DNA from 3 places in the Mesorhizobium yinganensis genome. Region 3 is predicted to be linked to each of the others. Evidence: predicted binding sites of a transcription regulator. Region 3 holds the regulator's gene; each other region holds the start of a gene.
What was found. Region 3 encodes HrcA, which represses chaperone genes, less so after heat shock. Its sites were predicted from a motif close to GTTAGCACTCNCNNNNNGNGAGTGCTAAC; they were not measured.
Positions count from the first base shown of each region.

Region 1: ABMA59_RS26675 (co-chaperone GroES) is a predicted target of HrcA. The motif match lies at 2,453-2,481, and genes of this name have one in related genera.
Region 2: ABMA59_RS30020 (co-chaperone GroES) is a predicted target of HrcA. The motif match lies at 2,345-2,373, and genes of this name have one in related genera.

Region 1 is NZ_JBEBMH010000020.1:44,836-49,416, forward strand. It holds gene groL (chaperonin GroEL) at 290-1,921, opposite strand; gene ABMA59_RS26675 (co-chaperone GroES) at 1,983-2,297, opposite strand; gene ABMA59_RS26680 (hypothetical protein) at 2,643-2,990, shown strand; gene ABMA59_RS26685 (usg protein) at 3,017-3,295, shown strand; gene ABMA59_RS26690 (DUF982 domain-containing protein) at 3,289-3,609, opposite strand; gene ABMA59_RS26695 (hypothetical protein) at 3,722-3,952, opposite strand; gene ABMA59_RS26700 (Hsp20 family protein) at 4,179-4,581, shown strand, end outside.
Region 2 is NZ_JBEBMH010000028.1:1,888-6,468, reverse strand. It holds gene ABMA59_RS30030 (hypothetical protein) at 1-223, opposite strand, end outside; gene groL (chaperonin GroEL) at 298-1,923, opposite strand; gene ABMA59_RS30020 (co-chaperone GroES) at 1,973-2,290, opposite strand; gene ABMA59_RS30015 (hypothetical protein) at 2,798-3,061, shown strand; partial or broken gene ABMA59_RS30010 (hypothetical protein) at 3,058-3,357, shown strand; gene ABMA59_RS30005 (hypothetical protein) at 3,353-3,496, shown strand; gene ABMA59_RS30000 (hypothetical protein) at 3,652-3,981, shown strand; gene ABMA59_RS29995 (DUF1488 family protein) at 3,978-4,241, shown strand; gene ABMA59_RS29990 (transglutaminase-like domain-containing protein) at 4,254-4,581, shown strand, end outside.
Region 3 is NZ_JBEBMH010000001.1:502,150-506,730, forward strand. It holds gene ABMA59_RS02400 (VOC family protein) at 1-128, opposite strand, end outside; gene rph (ribonuclease PH) at 375-1,091, opposite strand; gene ABMA59_RS02410 (GNAT family N-acetyltransferase) at 1,162-1,674, opposite strand; gene hrcA (heat-inducible transcriptional repressor HrcA) at 1,725-2,795, shown strand; gene ABMA59_RS02420 (hypothetical protein) at 2,885-3,070, shown strand; gene ABMA59_RS02425 (YceI family protein) at 3,112-3,714, opposite strand; gene ABMA59_RS02430 (cytochrome b) at 3,707-4,342, opposite strand; gene ABMA59_RS02435 (LysE family translocator) at 4,561-4,581, shown strand, end outside.

The DNA.
Region 1 (4,581 bases), on a different contig from region 3:
TCCGCTACCAACGGACGTTGTCGGTGTCGACACGTGCTGCGCGGCGAGGTACATCAGTGTTGAAGCAGCCGTCCGGCGGCTCCAACCGGCGGATTCGGCCATGTCGAGCAGTCCGTCCAGCAGCGGCTTCAGCGCGCTCCTACACTCCGTTTCGTGGGCCAGAAACTTTGGCGGGATGTGTCGGAGACGGAACGCTTCCAATGCCTGTCATCATATTCATGGGCACTCTCCGAAGTCGGTGTGACAGACGCCCGCTCCCGGACCGGGAGCGGGCGTCTTGATCGAGATCTCAGAAGTCCATTCCGCCACCGCCCGGCATGGCCGGGATCGGGGCTTCCTTCTTCGGCTTCTCGGCCACCATGGCTTCGGTGGTGACGAGCAGGCCGGCGACGGAGGCGGCATCCTGCAACGCTGTACGCACGACCTTGGCGGGATCGATCACGCCTTGGCTGTAAAGATCGCCGAATTCGTTGGTCTGGGCATTCCAGCCCCAGGCGAAGTCGGTCTTCTCGCGCAGCTTGCCGACGATGATGGAGCCTTCCGCTCCCGCGTTCTCGGCAATCTGGCGGGCCGGCGTCTCGATGGCCCGCCGCACGATCTCGACGCCGGTCCTCTGGTCGGCATTGTCGGTCTGGACATTGTCCAACGCCTTCGCAGCCCTCAGAAGGGCGACGCCGCCACCAGGAAGGATGCCTTCTTCGACCGCCGCGCGCGTGGCGTGCAGCGCGTCATCGACGCGGTCCTTGCGCTCCTTGACCTCGACCTCGGTCGAGCCGCCGACGCGGATCACCGCGACGCCGCCGGCGAGTTTCGCCAGCCGCTCCTGCAGCTTCTCGCGGTCGTAGTCCGAGGTCGTCTCCTCGATCTGCGCCTTGATCTGCTTCACGCGCCCTTCGATCTCGGCCTTGGAGCCGGCGCCGTCGACGATCGTTGTATTTTCCTTCTCGATCACCACCTTCTTGGCGCGGCCGAGCATCTGTAGCGTGACGTTCTCCAGCTTGATGCCGAGGTCTTCCGAGATAGCGGTGCCGCCGGTGAGGATAGCGATGTCCTCCAGCATGGCCTTGCGGCGGTCGCCGAACCCAGGGGCCTTGACGGCAGCCACCTTCAGGCCGCCGCGCAGCTTGTTGACGACCAGCGTCGCCAGCGCCTCGCCCTCGACATCCTCGGCAATGATCAGCAGTGGTTTGCCGGACTGCACGACGGCTTCGAGGACGGGAAGCATGGCCTGCAGATTGCCGAGCTTCTTCTCGTGGATCAGAACATAAGGTTCTTCGAGCTCGACCCGCATCTTGTCCTGGTTGGTGATGAAGTACGGCGAGAGGTAGCCGCGGTCGAACTGCATACCCTCGACCACTTCGAGCTCGGTCTCGGCGGTCTTGGCTTCCTCGACGGTGATCACGCCCTCGTTGCCGACCTTCTCCATCGCCTCGGCAAGGAAGCGGCCAATCTCAGCGTCGCCATTGGCCGAGATCGTGCCGACCTGGGCGATCTCGTTGTTCTGCGTCACCTTGCGAGCGTTGGCCTTGAGTTCGGCAACCACGGCGTCGACTGCCTTATCGATACCGCGCTTCAGGTCCATCGGGTTCATGCCGGAGGCCACGGCCTTGGCGCCTTCCTTGACGATCGCCTGCGCGAGGACGGTCGCGGTCGTGGTTCCGTCGCCGGCAAGATCGTTGGTCTTCGATGCCACTTCACGCACCATCTGGGCGCCCATGTTCTCGAACTTGTCTTCGAGCTCGATCTCCTTGGCGACGGTGACGCCGTCCTTGGTGATGCGCGGGGCACCGAACGACTTGTCGATCACGACATTTCGGCCCTTAGGGCCGAGCGTCACCTTCACGGCATTGGCGAGGATGTCGACGCCTCGCAGCATCTTCTCGCGGGCCTCGGTGTGGAATTTGACTTCTTTGGCAGCCATTGGATCACTCCTTCAAATCTAGGCAGCTTTCGTTGACTGGTTGGTTTCTTTGGGGCCCGGTTCACGCGGCCTTCTTGAACGCAACGCTCTGGTCGATCACGCCCATCACATCGCTTTCCTTCATGATGAGCAGGTCCTCGCCGTTTAGCTTGATCTCGGTGCCGGACCATTTGCCGAACAGGATGCGGTCGCCGACCTTCACATCGAGTTCGATGAGCTTGCCGCTCTCGTCACGCGCGCCGGGACCGACGCCGATGACCTCGCCTTCCTGCGGTTTCTCCTTCGCGGTGTCAGGGATGATGATGCCGCCGGCCGTCTTCTCGTCGGCTTCGATGCGGCGGACCAGGATACGGTCATGCAATGGACGGAATGCCATGTCGTTCTCCTTCAAGGACAAACAGATTTTGAGGTTCCTCCACACCGGATCGGCAATATCGGGCCGGTGCGGGGCGCAGCGACCCTTCGTCAGGCATCACGCGGATTTCGAGCTAGTTTTGCGATTTCGGCATTTCAAGAGGCATCACGAAATTTTTTGGCACTCGATCCTGCCGAGTGCTAGCACCATGAAAACATGCAGCTATTTGCCATTCGGTCTATGGGGCGGGACTTGAAATTTTCCCGTGGTCGAGCAAAATCCGAAAACCGCCATGCGCCATGCACGGCGTCTCGAATTGAGATCAAAACGGAGCTTTTGGAACGGCAACACGGAAGGAGGAAATCGATGGGCCGAACCGACTTTTCGATGATCATCCCGTCACTGGCACCCGAAGCCAATGACCTCGCGCTCGACCGGCTGCTGTCGCCGGAACGCCATTTCGACCATCCCGACGACGTGCTGGGCGACCGCACGCTCGACCTGAACGAAAAGCGGGCGATCCTCTCTTCGTGGGCTTCGGACGCGTGCGCGGTCGAAGCCATGCCGGCGCTGCGGCACCCGCCGGGCGCCCGGCAGCCGGTCTCGTTCGACGCCATCATGGACGCGTTGCGGCGACTGGACGGCCCGGGTTCGGCGACTGAACACCGAAACGAGGTTAGCCGCCGAGCCGAACGGCAGCGGCTGGATGCCTAGGCAGCGAGCAAGAGGAAAGGTTGAGAATGGCAGCGAGCGTGAGCCGGGAGTTCCGGATGCAAATGGAGGGCTATGGACTGACTACCGCAGAGATTCACTACCGCATGCCCGATCATCCCAGCCTGCTGCAGCTTTATGTCTGGCAGGAATATGATCTCGCGCCCGACTTTCCCGAACTCCGCGGCTTCCTCGACTACTGGAAGGAAACGCTGGAGGGCGCGCTGCACTCGGTGCGCGTCGCCCACCATCGCCTGATCAAGCCGTCCGAGTGGAAGGCGGTGGACGGCATCATCGCGATTCACTGAGCACCGGCGGCCGACACGCTTGCCTCGCCGGATGCCGGCCGATGCCAAGCTGGCGCGCTCGACCGCCGCAGGCTTGGCAACAGCCCCGCCCGATCGGCGGCCTTGACGAAACTTCGCCGTGCCGGCTTCGCGCCACACCATCCGTCGAGCGCGTCGCGACAGGCCGACTGCGCGTTGCGCCAGCTTCTGCCTCTGGCCCATTGCGGCCATTCGTTCTGAAGGCATTCGATCGCTTCGAAGCTGGTCGCGACCTTGCGGTCGCCGATGCCGGGCAAATGCAGGATGACGGGTTCCGAAAACGCGACGTCGTTCATCACTTCCTCCAGCAATTCTGATCGTCTTTTTGAAGAAGCTACCTGAAGGGCGAGCGCTCCTTTCCGACAAAACGAGGTGGCAGCTTGCGGCCCGAGTTCAAGATGCGCCGGCTCAGACGGTGCGCGACGTCTCGTCCTCGTCCGGCTCCAGCATTTCGATCAACCTGCCCACTCGGGTTCCAGGCAGCGGGCGCCCCGCACCCATCAGCGCCTCGTCGTTATGGAGCCAAGCCCATGCCTCTCTAAGTTCCTCGACCGATGCTCCGGTTCCCATCAACTCTGCGACGACTTCGTCGTCGACCGGCCCAAGGATGGACACGATCTCGCCTCGCGTAATCGCCATCGTCCAGCCTCCCAGTATTTGCGACTCGTTCCGAGCACGTGAGGTTTGGAAACGTCGAATGTCTGATCGACGTTCCGACGACAATTTGGTTGCGTAAGGGGTCTTGACGCTCGAAAAAACGATTCCTAGGTCAGTGGCGCCGGTCGCTGAACAGGACCGGCATGGTCAGGGAGCGCCGGCTTCTTGGCGCTCCTCGTACCCATGTTGCTCAATGGAGGATATGGCTATGAGAACAGCATTCGACTTTTCCCCGCTCTATAGGTCGAGCGTCGGCTTCGATCGAGTCTTCGACCTTCTCGAGAACGCGAGCCGGGCGACAACGACGATCGACAACTGGCCCCCTTATGACATCGCCAGGACCGGCGAGGACGACTACCGCATTACCATGGCGGTGGCCGGCTTCAGCCAGGACGAGCTGTCGATGACGCAGGAGCAGAACATGCTTCTGGTGACTGGCGCGAAGAAAGACGAAGACAGGGCCGAGTATCTGCATCGTGGCATCGCCGGTCGCGCGTTCGAACGCCGCTTCCAGTTGGCCGACCACGTGAAGGTCACTGGCGCTGGGTTGGAGAACGGCCTCCTGACGATCGATCTCAAACGCGAGATTCCCGAAGAGATGAAGCCGCGCC
Region 2 (4,581 bases), on a different contig from region 3:
GTTCAACGCATATGGCGGATGCCAGCTCTCCGCGCGCCGTGTCGCCAGCCGCTTTCGCCATATTTTGCGAAGTGCCGCCGGTGACCCAGCCGCCCCAGCTGAAGCCGACGACGATCGTGGCGATCACCGCCGCGATGCATGCCCAGACCAGCATGGTCTTCGAAGGCTGATAGTCTTCCCACCGACGGGAGAAAGATGGTTTCGTCGTGCTCTGTGTAGCCATGGAGCTCTTCCTTCCAGATTGTGGTGAGGATTGCTTTGTCCGGCCGCGCCGGCCGAACGGTTCAAGCACTGCTTTCAGTATCCCATGCCGCCGTTGCCGGCCGACGGGGTGGATTCCTTCGCGGGAATGTCGGCGATCATCGCCTCGGCGGTGATCAGGAGCGCTGCGATCGAGCCCGCATCCTGCAGGGCAGTTCTCACGACCTTGGCAGGATCGACGATGCCGGCCTTGATCATATCGACATAGGTTTCGGTCTGCGCATCAAAACCTTGGTTGCGGTCCTTGCTGTCCGTCAGCTTGCCGACCACGATCGAGCCTTCGACGCCGGCATTCTCGGCGATCTGCCGGATCGGAGCCTCAAGCGCCCTAAGCACGATGGAGATGCCTGCGGTTATGTCGGCATTGTCACCTGTCAGCGAGGCCAGCGCGGTCCTGGCGCGCAGCAGCGCCACGCCGCCGCCCGGCACGGTGCCTTCCTCGACAGCCGCTCGCGTAGCGTTGAGCGCGTCGTCGATGCGGTCCTTCTTCTCCTTGACCTCGGTCTCGGTCGCGCCGCCGACGCGGATCACGGCGACGCCGCCGGCAAGCTTCGCCAGCCGCTCCTGCAGCTTCTCCTTGTCATAGTCGGAAGTCGTTTCCTCGATCTGCGCCTTGATCTGGCTGATGCGCGCGGCGATACCGGCCTTGTCGCCGGAACCGTCGATGACCGTGGTCGTATCCTTCTCGATGACCACGCGCTTTGCTCGCCCGAGCATGTCGAGCGTGACGTTCTCCAGCTTGATCCCGAGATCCTCGGAGATCAGTTGGCCGGCGGTCAGCACGGCGATATCCTCGAGCATGGCCTTGCGACGGTCGCCGAAGCCGGGAGCCTTGACGGCCGCGACCTTCAAGCCGCCGCGCAACTTGTTGACGACGAGCGTGGCGAGCGCCTCGCCCTCGACATCCTCGGAGATGATCAGCAGCGGCTTGCCGCTCTGCACCACCGCTTCTAGGATCGGCAGTATCGCCTGCAAATTGCCGAGCTTCTTTTCGTGGATCAGGATGTAGGGGTCCTCCAGCTCCGCGCGCATCTTCTCGGCATTGGTGACGAAGTAGGGGGAAAGGTAGCCGCGGTCGAACTGCATGCCTTCGACCACGTCGAGTTCGGTATCGGCGGTCTTGGCTTCCTCGACGGTTATGACGCCTTCATTCCCGACCTTGTCCATTGCCTTGGCGATCATCTCGCCGACCGACGTGTCGCCATTGGCGGCGATGGTTCCGACCTGGGCGATCTCGCCCGAAGACTTGACCTTCTTCGCACGCGCTTGGATTTCCTTGACTACGGCGGCGACGCCGAAATCGATGCCACGTTTCAAGTCCATAGGGTTCATGCCGGCGGCGACCAGCTTGGCGCCCTCGCGCAGGATCGAGGCGGCGAGCACGGTCGCGGTGGTGGTACCGTCGCCCGCGAGATCGTTGGTCTTCGAGGCCACCTCGCGCACCATCTGCGCGCCCATGTTCTCGAATTTGTCGGCAAGCTCGATCTCCTTGGCAACGGTGACGCCGTCCTTGGTGATGCGGGGCGCGCCGAACGACTTGTCGATGACGACGTTGCGGCCCTTCGGCCCGAGCGTCACCTTGACGGCGTTGTTGAGCAGTTCGACGCCGCGCAGCATGCGGTCGCGAGCGTCGGTTGAAAATTTGATTTCCTTGGCAGACATGGTGTTTGTCCAGTTCGGTCTTAGGATTTTGTGATTGGAAAGCGACCGGTCAGGCGGCTTTCTTCGTTGCAACTTCGGTCTTCTCGACGATGCCCATGATGTCGGCCTCCTTCATGATCAGAAGGTCTTTGCCGTCGATCCTGACCTCGGTGCCGCACCATTTGCCGAACAGGATGAAATCGCCCGCCTTCACATCCAGGGGAACCAGCTTGCCGCTTTCGTCGCGGGAACCGGGGCCGACGGCGATCACCTCGCCTTCCTGCGGCATTTCCTTCGCGGTGTCGGGGATGATGATGCCGCCCTTGGATTTGAGATCGCCTTCCGCGCGTCGGATGACGACGCGGTCGTGGAGTGGCCGGAATTTCATGAAAGTTCTTTCTGGGGTCGGCGCATAGGGCGACCACTTCAGATACATAGCGACTTTGGCACTCGAATGATAGGAGTGCTAAATGTAATTCTATGAAGAATCGGGGCTTTGGGAAAATTACATCGCTTCTATCGATCCGATATTTGTTGTTTTCAATACGAATTTCCTGCCTTTTCAAGGATTTTTATTTTTATGGATGAGCCATTATTCAACCCGCTACGAAATAAAATCGGCGTGCTCCTTGCTTAAGTGGCGGGTAAAGCCCATATATAAATCTCGTTGATTTGGCCGACTTGGCTTATTGCGGTGTCAGAGACCCGCCATTCACCACCGAATTCTCGATAGCGAATGCATCAAGCGCCGACCCCGGCGTGCATATCGCTCTGTTCGAACCCAGGAATGAACCCGCCGCTGACCACGGATGTACTGGCAGCACGGGAGTTCGTTCCGGTTCGAATGGGGAAGATGCGGGAGGCGCGATGGCGCTCTTCTGCGGAGGTATCGACCATGACAACGCGCACCACGCAGACGATCGTCCGGTTCTCCGCACCCTTTATGCTACCCGGCTTCGAGACCGCGCAGCCTGCCGGCGACTATCGCGTGGACCAGGATGAAGAGTTGTTGGAGGTATCCTCTCGCCTCGCCTGGAGACGAGTCGGCGCCTTTGTTCACCTGCCCGCCATCGGCATTGATGGCCAGACACATCAGATGGCGCCGATTGATCTTGCAGATCTCGACGCCGCCCTCGAAAAGGATCACCAACAGTCATGATATCGACAAGTCCCATCCGGCGCACAGTCCGGTCCGCGCGGCAGGAAGCTCCTGCCCATCTCTTCACGATTGGACAAGCTGTCCGGCTCAAGGGCAGCTTCGTGAAGCCAGCATTGCCCGCTGATATCTACCACATCACCGGTACTCTGCCGGCACGGGGAGATTCGCTGCAATATCGCATTCGCAATGACGACGAGCGGCATGAGCGGGTGACGACGCAGGACAGCCTCGAGCCCGTCGACATGTCGCAATCCGGCAGTGGCGCAACTCTCATGGAAAGGACGTTCGGACATGGCTAAAGGCCAGAAACGAAGCAATCGCGAGATCAGAAAGCCAAAACAGGACAAGGCCCCACCAAAGCCTGAAGGCGCGTTCGGTAACCAGATCAAGCCTGCTGCGAACGCCAACGCGCCGCGGGGCAAGGGCAAGAACTGAATCCGTGATGCCTCCTGCGGGGCAAGGAAGAAACGCGATGCAATCGCTCAACATGCCGCAACGACCCAACGCCATGACGATTACCGATGGGGCCGGCGCGGGATCTATGCCGGCGCGCTCGAAGCCGACGTGCCGAACGGAGAAAGGACACGACCATGAACGCCCCCAACAGCAACCCGGAGCAGACACGCAAGACCGCGGACTTCGCCATCGATAGATGGGAAAACGAGGGCGGTGCGCACGGCCGTGACTCCCCGGATCTTCACTATGGCCGCCGTGTTGAGGCGGATCGCTCCTGGACCGTCTACCATGTCTTCACGGGGGTTCCGGCCCGCATCGACGGCAATACGATGATCGGGCTAACCCAGCGGGTTGCGACCGACGGCATGCTGTCGCTCAATCGCCGCAACGAAGCGAGCCGCCGAGATGGAGGCAGCCCAGGCATCCGGACCGCACCACGTACGGCAGAGGAATGCCGAGGGTGACGCTCGAATTTCCCAATCCGAGCCGCAGCTTCGACGAAGTGCGCAACGCCGTTCGCTTCATCGGACATGATGGTATGTTCGAGGTGCCGTTCTTTGTAGAGACCGCAGCGCTGGCAAAGCCTGGCAAGACGCAATTGTCCGAAGCCGATTCCCTGACGGCTTTCGATACGGCGCGCAGTTCGATTCACGATGTCGCGCGCGAGGCCTATTCCCATGGCCGCCGTACCACCTATACGCTGACCGCTGCCGATTTCCGGTAGAGGCACAAGTCAATGCTGATCCGCTATGGCTACGAGATCACGTTGACCTGCCAGCAGCCGACTGCCCTGGTGTGTCTGCTCTCGGTCCACGAGCACCGTGCCGCTGACATCAGGGTCCCGGAGACGACATTCACCACACCCGACGTGCCCGTATCGACCTACCGCGATCTCTTCGGCAACCGCTGCCGGAGGCTGGTCGCGCCTGCTGGCGACCTGACCATGTGGGGCGATGCAACCATCTGGGATAACGGACAGCTGGACAGGGTGCTGCCTGACGCACGCGAACTCGCGGTTCCGGAACTGCCGGACGATTGCCTCGTCTACCTGATGGGAAGCCGCT
Region 3 (4,581 bases):
CGGAAGAAGACGTGCCGACCTTCGACGCGGGTGATGAGGGAGAGGCCGAGCACGTCGCGGTAGAATGTTTCCGCCGCATCGAGATCGGTCACATAGAGCGCGGATTCGAGGATGGCGGAGGGGGTCATCTCTCTGCGACCCTTCCTGATTGAATCGCGTTCGGCCAGCACCCCTCATCCGACCTCGCTTCGCTCGGCCACCTTCTCCCACAAGGGGAGAAGGTGAAGCGTTGCCTTTCCGTCTCGGCAAATCTCCAACGCTGGCGATTGGCGGCGAGGTCGGCGCGAAACTCCACCTTCTCCCCCTGTGGGAGAAGGTGGCCGAGCGAAGCGAGGTCGGATGAGGGGTGTTGGCCGAACACAAACGTCTCCGAACTATGCCACCGCCATCTGCTGCAAATTCACCAGCCGCGAAATGCCTTTGCGGGCGAGTGCCATCAGCGCTGCGAACTCTTCCTCGGAGAAGGGCGCGCCTTCGGCCGTGCCCTGGATCTCGACGATGCCGCCCTTGCCGGTCATGACGAAATTGGCGTCGGTGCCGGCGGCGGAATCCTCGACATAGTCGAGGTCGAGGACCGGCTGGCCGTCGTGGATGCCGCACGAGATGGCGGCGACGTGATCCTTGAGCACCTTGGAGACAGTCGTCATCTGCCGCGTCTCCATCCAGCGCAGGCAGTCGTGCAGGGCTACCCAGCCGCCGGTGATGGAGGCCGTGCGCGTGCCACCGTCGGCCTGGATGACGTCGCAGTCCACCGTGATCTGCATTTCGCCCAGCGCCTGCAGATCGACCACTGCGCGCAGCGAACGGCCGATCAGCCGCTGGATTTCCAGCGTGCGTCCGCCCTGCTTGCCGGTCGAAGCCTCGCGGCGTGTGCGCTCGCCGGTGGCGCGCGGCAGCATGCCATATTCGGCCGTCACCCAGCCTCGGCCGGTGTTGCGCATCCAGCCCGGCACCTTTTCTTCCAGGCTCGCGGTGCACAGCACATGCGTATCGCCGAACTTGACAAGGCACGAGCCTTCGGCATGCTTGGAGACGTTGCGCTCGAAAGAAATCGCGCGCATTTCGTCGGGCTGTCTCTTGGACGGACGCATCAAGGCTCCTGCGGTTCAAATCGTGGCGGGCTTTTAGACCCGCCGGCAGGGGAGCGCAAAGGAAAAGCGGTCAGGGCAGACGCTCGAACTTCAACACCCTGTCGCCCTTGTATTCGATCTCGCCATAGTGGCCGTAGCCGAGTTTTCGCGCCACGCCGATGGACGCGGCATTGTCGGGATCGATGATGCACACGGTGCGCCCTGCGCCGCGACTGGCGTCGAACCAGCGATGGGCGGCGTGCGCCGCTTCGGTGGCGAAACCCTTGCCCTGTGCGTGTCCGGCGAAAACCCAGGCTGCCTCCGGAAAGGGATCGAAATCGTTGCCGAGATCGCGATGGAAGTCGGCAAGGCCGGTGTCGCCGAGATAGCGGCCGGTCTGCCTGTCGACGACGGCGAAGACGCCATGGCCGAGGGCCGTCCAATGGCCGATGTTGCGCAGAAGCTTGTTCCAGACGTCCTGCCTGCTCGCATGAGCACCATGGGTGATGAACTGCATGACCTCGGCGTCGTTGCTGACGGCGAGCAATTCGTCGAAGTCATCCAGGATGTGGGGACGAAGGATGAGGCGTTCGGTCTCGATCATCGGGTTCCGCTTGTCACGTGGGCCACGCTGTTTATATCTTTCACAAGGATATGAACACGCCGATCAAAGACCCGACCCTGCAATCACTCGACGCCCGTTCGCGCGACATTTTCCGGCGCATCGTCGATTCCTACCTGCTCGACGGCGAGCCGGTCGGTTCGCGCAACCTGTCGCGCATGCTGCCGGCGAGCCTGTCGCCCGCCACGGTGCGCAACGTGATGAGCGATTTGGAGCAACTCGGGCTGATCTATGCACCGCATATTTCGGCCGGCCGGCTGCCGACGCAAAAGGGACTACGCTTTTTCGTCGACGCCTTCCTCGAACTCGGCGACCTGACGGAAGAAGAACGCCGCTCGATCGACACGCAGATCAAGGCGTCGGGGCAGGGGGTGTCGGTCGAGCAGATGCTGACGGAGGCGAGCCAGCTTCTTTCGGGCGCCTCGCGCGGCGCGGGCCTGGTGCTGGCGGCAAAAAGCGAGGTGCCGCTGAAGCATATCGAATTCATCCAGCTCGAGCCGCAGCGGGCGCTGGCGGTGCTGGTGTCGCAGAACGGCGACGTCGAGAACCGGGTGATCGAGCTGCCGGCCGGCGTGACGGCTTCGCAATTGCAGGAGGCGTCGAATTTCCTCAACGCCCATATACGCGGCCGCACGCTGGCGGAGGCGCGCACCGAGATCGCTCGAGTCCAGCAGGAGACCAAGGCGGCGTTGGACACGCTGTCGCAGCAACTGGTGGAGAAGGGGTTGGCTGTCTGGGCCGGTGCCGAAAGCGGCCTGCCGGCCCGGCTGATCGTGCGCGGCCGCGCCAACCTGCTGGAGAATGTGACGGCGCAGGCCGACCTGGATTTGCTGCGTCACCTGTTCGATGACATGGAGACGCAGGACGGCATGATCCAGTTGCTCGACCTGGCCGAAGCGGGGTCGGGCGTGCGGATCTTCATCGGCTCGGAGAACAAGCTGTTTTCGCTGTCCGGCTCGTCGCTGGTCGTCGCGCCCTATCGCGACAAGGATGCGCGAGTCGTCGGCGCCCTTGGCGTCATCGGCCCGACGCGGCTGAATTATGCCCGCATCGTGCCGATGGTGGATTATACGGCGCAGTTGATTTCAAGGATGCTGCGGTAGGCCGCGTCGACGCGCTCAATCAGAACGTGGCCGAGCCGCCTGATCCGGTATAGGCTGCGCGATACGAGCAGGCGAGGCGGGAGGCAGTCATGGCCCTGGAACAGATCAAGGCGCAGATCGCGCTTTTGCTGGAAGAGATGGTCAGCCGGCCCGAGGACGCGCATGAAGTGCACGAGCAGGTGCGCGAAAAGCTCGCCGAACTCCGGGCCATGGGCATGCCTCTGCCGCAGGATCTGGTCGAACTGGAGCAGATGCTGGACCAGGCCGGGTACTGAGCGTTTCGCGAGCGGCTTTCGAAGCGAATCCGGGTTTGCAGTTACTTCCGCGTCCCGTTCAGCGTCATGTCGAACTGCACGACGTTGGAATAGACCGGCGTGCCGACATCCATGCCGTAGGGCGAGCGGTAGATCGAGCCGGTAACGCGGAAGGAGATGGCCTTGCCGTTGCGTTTGCCCACCGTCGCCTCGAACTGCGCCTTTCGCGATTTGCCGCGCGCCGTCAGCACGCCGTCGATGCGCGCTTCGTCGTCGCTTATCCTGGTGACCGAGGTCGAGCGGAAGGTGATTTCGGGATGGTTGGCCACATCGAACACCGCGTCGGAGCGCAGGAAGTCGGTGATGCGGGCCTGCTGGGCCGCAACGCTCTTGGCGTACAGCGTGATCGAAACGTTGGATTTCGAGACGTTGTTGCCGTCGATTTTGAAGGAGCCGCTGTAGGAGCCGAAGCTGCCGTTGATGCCGCCGCCGCCGACCTGGTCGACCTTGAAGTTGATCTTGGAGGAAGAATCGATGCGGTAGTTGCCGGCTGCTTCCGACAGCGCGTCGGCGGAGGCGGGTGCGGGCAGAAGAAAGAGGCTCGCGGCCATGGCCAGTGCGGCAGCGCTGCCGGCGCTGGCAGGCTTGGGGAAATGGTCAAACATCGTCGTTGGTCTCCAGGGTGACGCGATGCGTCGCCGGCCGTGCCGCCCGGCCGGGCAGCATGCGGACAAGCACGTCGTCGCGTAAGAGGAAGTGATGGCGCAGCGCCGCGGCCGCGTGGCCGAGGGCGAGCAGGCCGGCGCCGTAGGCCAGCAATTCATGCGCCTCGCCCCAAAAAGCCTCGGCCGCGTCGGACGGCGTCAGCGGCAGATGCGGCACGACAACGAGGTTGAAGGCGAAGCTCGGAATGCCGAGCGTCGAAGTGGAGGCCAGCGCCCAGCCGGCCAAAGGGACCGCGATGGTGGCGGCGAGCAGGATCCATTGCACGGTTTCCGCCGCGGCCCGCTCGAGGCCGGACAAGGCGGCAGACTGCGGCGGACGGCCGGCGGCAAGCCGCCAGACCAGCCGCAGCAGCGCCAGCGCCAGGATCAGGAAACCGAAGGATTTGTGCCATTGGATGAGTTCGAACTGGAGAGCCAGGCTTTTGACCTGCTCCATCGAAAAACCGAAGACGATCTGGCTAAGAAACAGCAGCGCGATCGTCCAATGCAGGATAATCGCGACGAGACCATAGGTATTCTGGCGATAACGCGGCATGGTCTTCCGGGCGCTGGCTGCGATCAGGCTCATCCGACACTAACGCACCATGCCGCATGCGTCTTCCGAGGGATCACTATCCCGCGGTCACGAGATCGGGAACGGTGAGGCGGACGGAGCGCTCGGCGAACGCGTCGCTCGAAAACACGGCAAGGGTTCGAGAGGCTCTGGCCCGGAGCGCAACGGAGGCTGCGCCATTTCCGCCGGAGTGGTTTTGTGGCAAAGGGTGCCTCCTGTTTCGGAGAGCTGGAATGACGGTTGCCGGTTTCATA